One region of the Streptomyces shaanxiensis genome, then DNA from elsewhere that is predicted to be linked to it. Evidence: riboswitches for the same ligand, from Rfam matches in the RefSeq annotation. Region 1 holds a riboswitch; each other region holds the start of a gene.
What was found. A riboswitch is a leader RNA that binds a small molecule or an ion and turns the genes downstream of it on or off. The one in region 1 is predicted to bind cobalamin.

Region 1 (2,258 bases):
CTGGCGACGAACACCTCCTCCCTTCCCGTGATGCGGCTCGGCATGGCCACGAACCGCGCCGACCGGGTCGTGGGCCTGCACTTCTTCAACCCGGTGCCCGTGCTGCCGCTGGTGGAGGTGGTGACCACCCTCCACACGGCGACGGAGACGGTCACCGCCGTGGAGGCCTTCGCCACCGGGGTACTCGGCAAGACGGTCGTCCGCTCCCGGGACCGCGCGGGTTTCGTCGTCAACGCGCTGCTCGTCCCGTATCTGCTGGCGGCGATCCGCATGGCTGAGTCCGGCTTCGCCACCGCCGCCGACATCGACGCCGGCATGGAGCTGGGCTGCGCCCACCCCATGGGGCCGCTGAAGCTGGCGGACCTGATCGGCCTCGACACCGTCGCCTCGATCGCCGAGTCGCTCTACGACGAGTTCCGGGAACCCCTCTACGCCCCTCCCCCGCTGCTCCAGCGGATGGTGGAGGCAGGGCTGCTGGGCCGTAAGACCGGGCGGGGGTTTCACATGTACAGCCGGGACACTTAGAGTTGCCGGTGCAGCTGGTTCGCCCCGTCAGCCAGGCGGGACGCGTCGTAAGAGGGAACCCGGTGGGAATCCGGGACTGCCCCGCAGCGGTGAGTGGGAACGACCGCCGTCATACGCACTGGGTCCGATGTACCGGGCCTGGGAAGCGACGGCCAGTAGGTGTCCGTGTCCCGTACGAGTTCGTACGCCATGGATGTGCCCGCGAGTCCGAAGACCTGCCAACTGCCCGTGCGCGGACGGATCCGCGCGCGGAATCCCGGTGACCTCGAGGGCGGGTCGGCGTGCGCACCGAACGGGCGGCCATGGGTCGTTGCCGTCCGGTCCGGCACCCTTCGCGCTCTCGTCCCGTCCCCGGGATCTCAGGGATTCATCTCGCGAAGGAGATCTCCGTGACCAGCAAGTCCGCAGCCGCGGCAGCACGGACCACCGTGTACGGCTACCCCCGCCAGGGCCCGAACCGGGAACTGAAGAAGGCGATCGAGGGCTACTGGAAGGGCCGCGTCACCGCCGACGGGCTCCGGTCCACCGCTGCCGGCCTGCGCCGGGCCAACTGGCGGCAGCTGGCCGAGGCCGGCATCGACGAGGTCCCCACCGGTGACTTCTCGTACTACGACCACGTCCTCGACACGACCGTCATGGTCGGCGCCGTCCCCGACCGGCACCGGGACGCCGTCGCCGCCGACCCGATCGACGGGTACTTCGCGATGGCACGCGGCACCAGGGACGTCGCGCCGCTGGAGATGACGAAGTGGTTCGACACCAATTATCACTATCTGGTGCCGGAGTTGGGCCCGGAGACGGTGTTCGCGGCCGACTCCGCCAAGCAGGTCGCCGAGTTCGAGGAGGCCGCGGGTCTGGGGCTGGGGCTGACCGCCCGGCCGGTCCTGGTCGGGCCGGTTACCTACCTGCTGCTCGCCAAGCCCGCACCCGGCGTCGCCGCGGACTTCGAGCCGCTCACTCTGCTGGACCGCCTCCTGCCGGTGTACGCCGAGGTCCTCGCCGACCTGCGCGCGGCCGGCGCCGAGTGGGTGCAGCTCGACGAGCCCGCCCTGGTCCAGGACCGCACCCCGGCCGAGCTGAACGCCGCCGCCCGCGCCTACCGTGAGCTCGGCGACCTCACCGACCGGCCGAAGCTGCTGGTCGCCTCGTACTTCGACCGGCTCGGCGAGGCGCCGCCGGTGCTGGCCAAGGCTCCGGTCGAGGGGCTGGCGCTGGACTTCACGGAGTCCGCGGCCGCCAATCTGGAGGCGCTCGCGGCCGTCGGCGGACTGCCCGGCAAGCGGCTGGTCGCCGGTGTGGTGTCCGGCCGCAACATCTGGGTCAACGACCTGTCGAAGTCGCTCGCCACCCTCGGCACCCTGCTGGGCCTGGCCGACCGGGTCGACGTGTCGGCGTCCTGCTCGCTGCTCCATGTGCCGCTCGACGCGTCCGCCGAGCGGGACATCGAACCGCAGATCCTGCGCTGGCTCGCCTTCGCGAAGCAGAAGACGCGGGAGGTCGCGACCCTCGCCAAGGGCCTCGCCCAGGGCACCGACACCATCGCGGCCGAACTCGCCGCCAACCGCGCCGACCTGGCCTCCCGCGCGGGCTCTCCGGTCACCCGCAATCCGGACGTCCGGGCTCGCGCCACCGCCGTCACCGGGGCCGACGCGCGCCGCTCCCAGCCGTACGCCGAGCGGGCCGCCGCGCAGCGCGCCCACCTCGGTCTGCCGCTGCTGCCGACCACCACCATC
Region 2 (2,258 bases), on a different contig from region 1:
ACCGCGGCGGCACCCTTGCGCCGGCCGCCCTGGTTCACGGCGGCGACGGAGGCGTCGAGCGTCTTCAGGAACGGGACGATGCCGTTGGAGTGGCCGTTGGTGCCGCGGATCAGCGAACCGCGGCTGCGGACGCGGGAGTACGCGATGCCGATGCCGCCGGCGTGCTTCGAGAGGCGGGCGACCTGGTGGTAGCGGTCGTAGATGGAGTCCAGCTCGTCGAGCGGGGAGTCGAGGAGGTAGCAGGACGACATCTGGGGGTGCCGGGTGCCGGAGTTGAAGAGGGTGGGGGAGGAGGGGAGGTAGTCGAGGCGGCTCATGAGCCCGTAGAGCGCGGCGACTTCATCGACGGAGCGGACGGTGTCGTCCTCGGCGAGACCGGCGGCGACGCGCAGCATGAAGTGCTGGGGCGTCTCGATGACCTTGCGGGTGATCGGGTGCCGGAGCAGGTACCGGCTGTGCAGGGTGCGCAGGCCGAAGTAGCCGAAGCGGTCGTCGGCGCCGGTGTCGATCAGGGCGTCGAGGCGGGCCGCGTGGATCCGCGCGAACTCGGCGGTCCGGTCGGCGACGAGGCCCTCGCGGTGCCCGACCGCGACCGACTCGGTGAAGGACGTGACGCCCTGCGAGGCGGCCTCGGCGGCGATGGAGATGGTCAGCAACCGGGCGGCCAGCCTGCTGTAGGCGGGGTCCTCGGAGATGAGGCCGGCCGCCGCCTCGGTGGCCAGCTCGCGCAGCTCCGCCTCGTCGGCGCGGGCGGACCGGCCGCGCAGCGCGGCGGCGGCGACCCGGCCGGCGTCGGCGTCGGGGAGGTCGGCGGTCAGCTCGGTCAGGGTCCGCAGCAAGGCGGTTCCCGGGGCGTCCTCGTCGATGGCGACGGTCGGGACGGCTGAGGCCGGATCTGCTGGCGCGATGGTCACGTGGGGGCTCTCCCTCGCTCGGCACGGGGGCCTTGCGGAGGGCAGGGGGCAGCACACGAGCGCACGCGGCGTCGCGTCCACCGACCCACTCCACGAGGCCCGGACGTCAGAGCGCACCGGCCGGGTGGCCGGGCGCGCTGTCGGCAGGTCCTCGGACTGACTCCTGTGCGCGCCGTGTCCCGGGAACCGCGTCCCGGGAGCAGACATGCACAAGTACACCGTTGCGGGACAGTTCCGGATTCGCACCGGATTCCCCTGCGGCGACAGCGAGGACGAGCATACATCTTGTGCTCACCCGCCACGCCACCCCCAGATGTTGTGTCGCGCTGGTTTCAGAGCGTCAACTCATAGGTGAGAAGAGTGATGTCGGTGAGGTGCGGGATCGGATTCCAGTCCCGATCCGGTGTGCGGACGAAGCCCAGACGTTCGTAGATGCGGTGGGCGCCGTGCATGGTGCGCTGGGAGGACAGGACGATGCGTACGCAGCCCTCCGTGGCCCGTGCGCGTTCGACGCAGGCGCGTACGAGGGCCTCGCCGGCTCCGCGTCCCCGCGCCGTGTGATCGACGGCGAGCATCCGGATCTCGGCCTCGCCGGAGCGGGCTATGTCGGCCATGGGGCCGCCGGACGGGACGAAGGTGACGCCGCCCAGGAGCTTGTCGCCGTCGGTGGCCACCAGTACCTCGGCGGCGGCCGCCCGCCTTGCCACGTCCTTCAGTACGCCGAGGTACTCGTCGTGCTCGCCGAAGTCGAGGAGGCCGTCCTGGAGGTAGGCCTGGGCGGTGATCTCGCCGAGTGCCTCGTACTCGGCGGGTCTCGCCTGCCGGATCACGATGTCCATGCGGCCGAGTCTGCCGGACCGGTACGGCGGCGGCCTGGGGTTTTCGCCGAGGGCCGCCGGGTTGCGGGGAGTTCCGGGAGTGCTTCCATGGAGGTAGGTGTCGGCGCCCGCGGTCCCTCCGTTTCGAGAGCCTTCTCGGAAGGAGACGCACGATGACGAGGGTCGTCCGATGACGAGGGTCGTCCGTCACCCGCCCGGCAAGGAGCGGCCGCGCAACGCGCCGATGGCGACACTGGCTCCGAGGCGGGCGGGCAGCTGGGCCAGGCGGGGGTTCGTGGGCCACTGGCACCGGCTGACGATCCGTCTGGAGGCCCGCCGCGGCACCACCCGCCCCAGGAAATGGCGCCGCTGGATCTCCTACACCAACGTCACCCGGGCCGTCTGGATCGTGGCCGCGCTCGCCCTGCTCGCCTGGGCCGTGCAGGGCCTGTACATCGTGATCACGAGTAACACGACCCGCTTCGAGAAATGGCGGCAGGACAGCGAGGGGTTCGACGCCGTCATG
Region 3 (2,258 bases), on a different contig from region 1:
TTGTTGCGGCCGCTCATCAGGAAGCCGATGCCGATGCCCGCGACCAGGCCGACGCCGATGATCCACCACAGGCTGACGCCGTTGTCGTCGTCCTGCTTCTCCTGCGACGGCTTCTCCGACTCCGTCGCCGCCGTCCGCGGCGCCGGGCCCTGCGCGTTGAGCTGCTTGACCAGGTCGGTGCCGCCGAAGTCACGCGGGTCGGCGCCCGCCGCGTCGGCGGCGAGGATCAGCTGGGCGTAGGCGGCGGGGCCGCTCTGGGCGGCCCACTGGGCGGCGTTGCGCTCCAGCCAGCGCACGGGCTTCTGCGCTGCCTGGGTACCGGCCCGGGCGGCGAGGGCGACGACCGCGTCCGCGGTGTTGCCGTAGTCGGGCTGGTCCTCGGCGCCGGCGAGGGCGGACTTGAGGTAGCCGTCCTTCTCGACCGCCTTCGTCAGGTACGCGGCGCCGTTGGCAGAGGCCTGCTCCGCGGTGAGGTCGGAGGCGTCGGCGCAGGCGACGTCCTTCTTGTCGCCGGCCTTCGTCGCCAGCATGCCCGTCCCCAGCGTGCCGACCACGGCCGCCGCCGTCGCGTCCGCGTTGGCCGCCAACTTGCCCTTCTTGTCCGGCTGGTAGGCGAAGGCGCCGCCGTCCGCGCACGGCAGGGCGAGCTTCAGCAGCGCGTCGTAGGGCGACTTGCCGTCCTTGCGGACCTCGGCGGGATCCTCGCCGACGGCGTTCAGGGCGCCGATCACGACGGACGTCGAGTTGGCGTCGCTGGCTCCGCCGGGCGTGTAGCCCCAGCCGCCGTCCTTGTTCTGCGCGGACTTCAGCCAGGTCACCGCCTTGCCGGTCTCCTTCTCGTGCCCGCCGACCGCGGCCAGGCCCTGGACGGCGGCGGCCGTGCTGTTGGTGTCGACCATGGTCTTCGCGTCGCACGCCTTGGCGGGGTCGGCACGGAACGCCGCGAACGCCCCATCGGCGCACTGCTGCCCGGCCAGCCAGTCGATCGCCTTGACGGCGGGCTGTACGTCCATCCGGCTCTGCGCGATCAGCGCGAGGGACTGGCGCCAGACGCCGTCGTACGTCGGGTCGGCGGTGCCGTACAGGCCGGCGGGGAGCGCGACGGACGGCGACGCGGACGGGGTGTGGTCGACGGCGACGGCGGGCGTGGCACCGGCCGTGCCGATCACGGTGACGGCGGCCAGGGCCGCGGCGCTGCGGCGGACGTACATGATCGGCGGGTGCCCTTCCCTCAGGGGGCCGGGCAGCACAGGGGAGTCCCCCGGGCGGCTCGGCTCCGCATACCTCGACGGTGCCGTGCTCCGGCCGGTTGCCGGTGCACGTGAGCCGGTCACGAATCCGTACGGGGCGATCCGGCTCACCGGCCTTCGACGACCGGTTCACGGTTGCGGGTCAGCGCCGGATTTGCACCGGCTTCCACCTGTACGGGTGTGATGACGACGCCGTCACTCTACCCGCCCGTAACCCGGACGCTGAGGGCCGCCTGCGCGGGCGGGTAGCTTCGGCCGTGAAGGAAGCGACAGGGGGGACCGTGGGGATCGTGGGGAGACTGCTCGGGTCGGGGCGTACCGCCGACGTGTACGAGATCGACGAGGCGTGGGTGCTGCGCCGGGACCGGGAGGGGTACGGGGACGCGCTCGCCAAAGGGGCGGTGATGGCGCACGTCCGCCAGCACGGCTATCCGGCGCCCCGCGTGCGGCTCGCCGACTCCTCCCGGACCGAGCTGGTGATGCAGCGGCTGTCGGGGCCGACGATGCTGCGGGCGCTGATCGAGGGGGAGATGGACGCGCAGGAGGCGGGCGGCATCCTCGCCCGGCTGCTGCGGCAGCTGCACGGCGTCCCCGCGCGTGGGCCGCAGGGCCAAGTCCTGCATCTCGACCTGCATCCGGACAACGTCGTCCTCACGCCCGACGGCCCGTACGTGATCGACTGGGACAACGCGAGCGAAGGCGATCCCGGCCTCGACTGGGGCTCCTCCGCGGTGATCCTCGCCCAGGTCGCCGTAGGAGACGAAGCCATCGCCGAGCCCGCCCGCGCGCTCCTGGCCGGCCTGCTCGCCGACCCGTCCGGCCTCACCGAGAACGGCCTCACCGAGAACGGCCTCGCGGAGGCGCTGCGCCGCCGGGCCGCGAATCCGACGATGACTCGGCGGGAGGTCGAACTGCTGGGTGCTGCGGAGGAGTTGATCCGTACGTTCCTGCGGGACTAGTTCCATCCGTCTCCGCGGGAGCGGCCGCCGCCGCATCACAGGCGCCTAG

Region 2: linked by a shared signal. The riboswitch ahead of ABD932_RS27065 (ribonucleoside-diphosphate reductase subunit alpha) and the one ahead of metE (5-methyltetrahydropteroyltriglutamate--homocysteine S-methyltransferase) in region 1 are both predicted to bind cobalamin.
Region 3: linked by a shared signal. The riboswitch ahead of ABD932_RS09565 (SCO2321 family membrane protein) and the one ahead of metE (5-methyltetrahydropteroyltriglutamate--homocysteine S-methyltransferase) in region 1 are both predicted to bind cobalamin.

What each region holds. Positions count from the first base shown of each region.
Region 1 covers NZ_BAAAZY010000010.1:216,876-219,133, reverse strand. The annotation lists gene ABD932_RS15055 (3-hydroxybutyryl-CoA dehydrogenase) at 1-525, shown strand, start outside; cobalamin riboswitch at 524-762, shown strand; gene metE (5-methyltetrahydropteroyltriglutamate--homocysteine S-methyltransferase) at 915-2,258, shown strand, end outside.
Region 2 covers NZ_BAAAZY010000012.1:894,181-896,438, forward strand. The annotation lists gene ABD932_RS27065 (ribonucleoside-diphosphate reductase subunit alpha) at 1-914, opposite strand, end outside; cobalamin riboswitch at 1,040-1,194, opposite strand; gene ABD932_RS27070 (GNAT family N-acetyltransferase) at 1,247-1,753, opposite strand; gene ABD932_RS27075 (NACHT domain-containing protein) at 1,923-2,258, shown strand, end outside.
Region 3 covers NZ_BAAAZY010000007.1:91,337-93,594, reverse strand. The annotation lists gene ABD932_RS09565 (SCO2321 family membrane protein) at 1-1,211, opposite strand, end outside; cobalamin riboswitch at 1,328-1,478, opposite strand; gene ABD932_RS09560 (phosphotransferase) at 1,541-2,209, shown strand; gene ABD932_RS09555 (nuclear transport factor 2 family protein) at 2,255-2,258, opposite strand, start outside.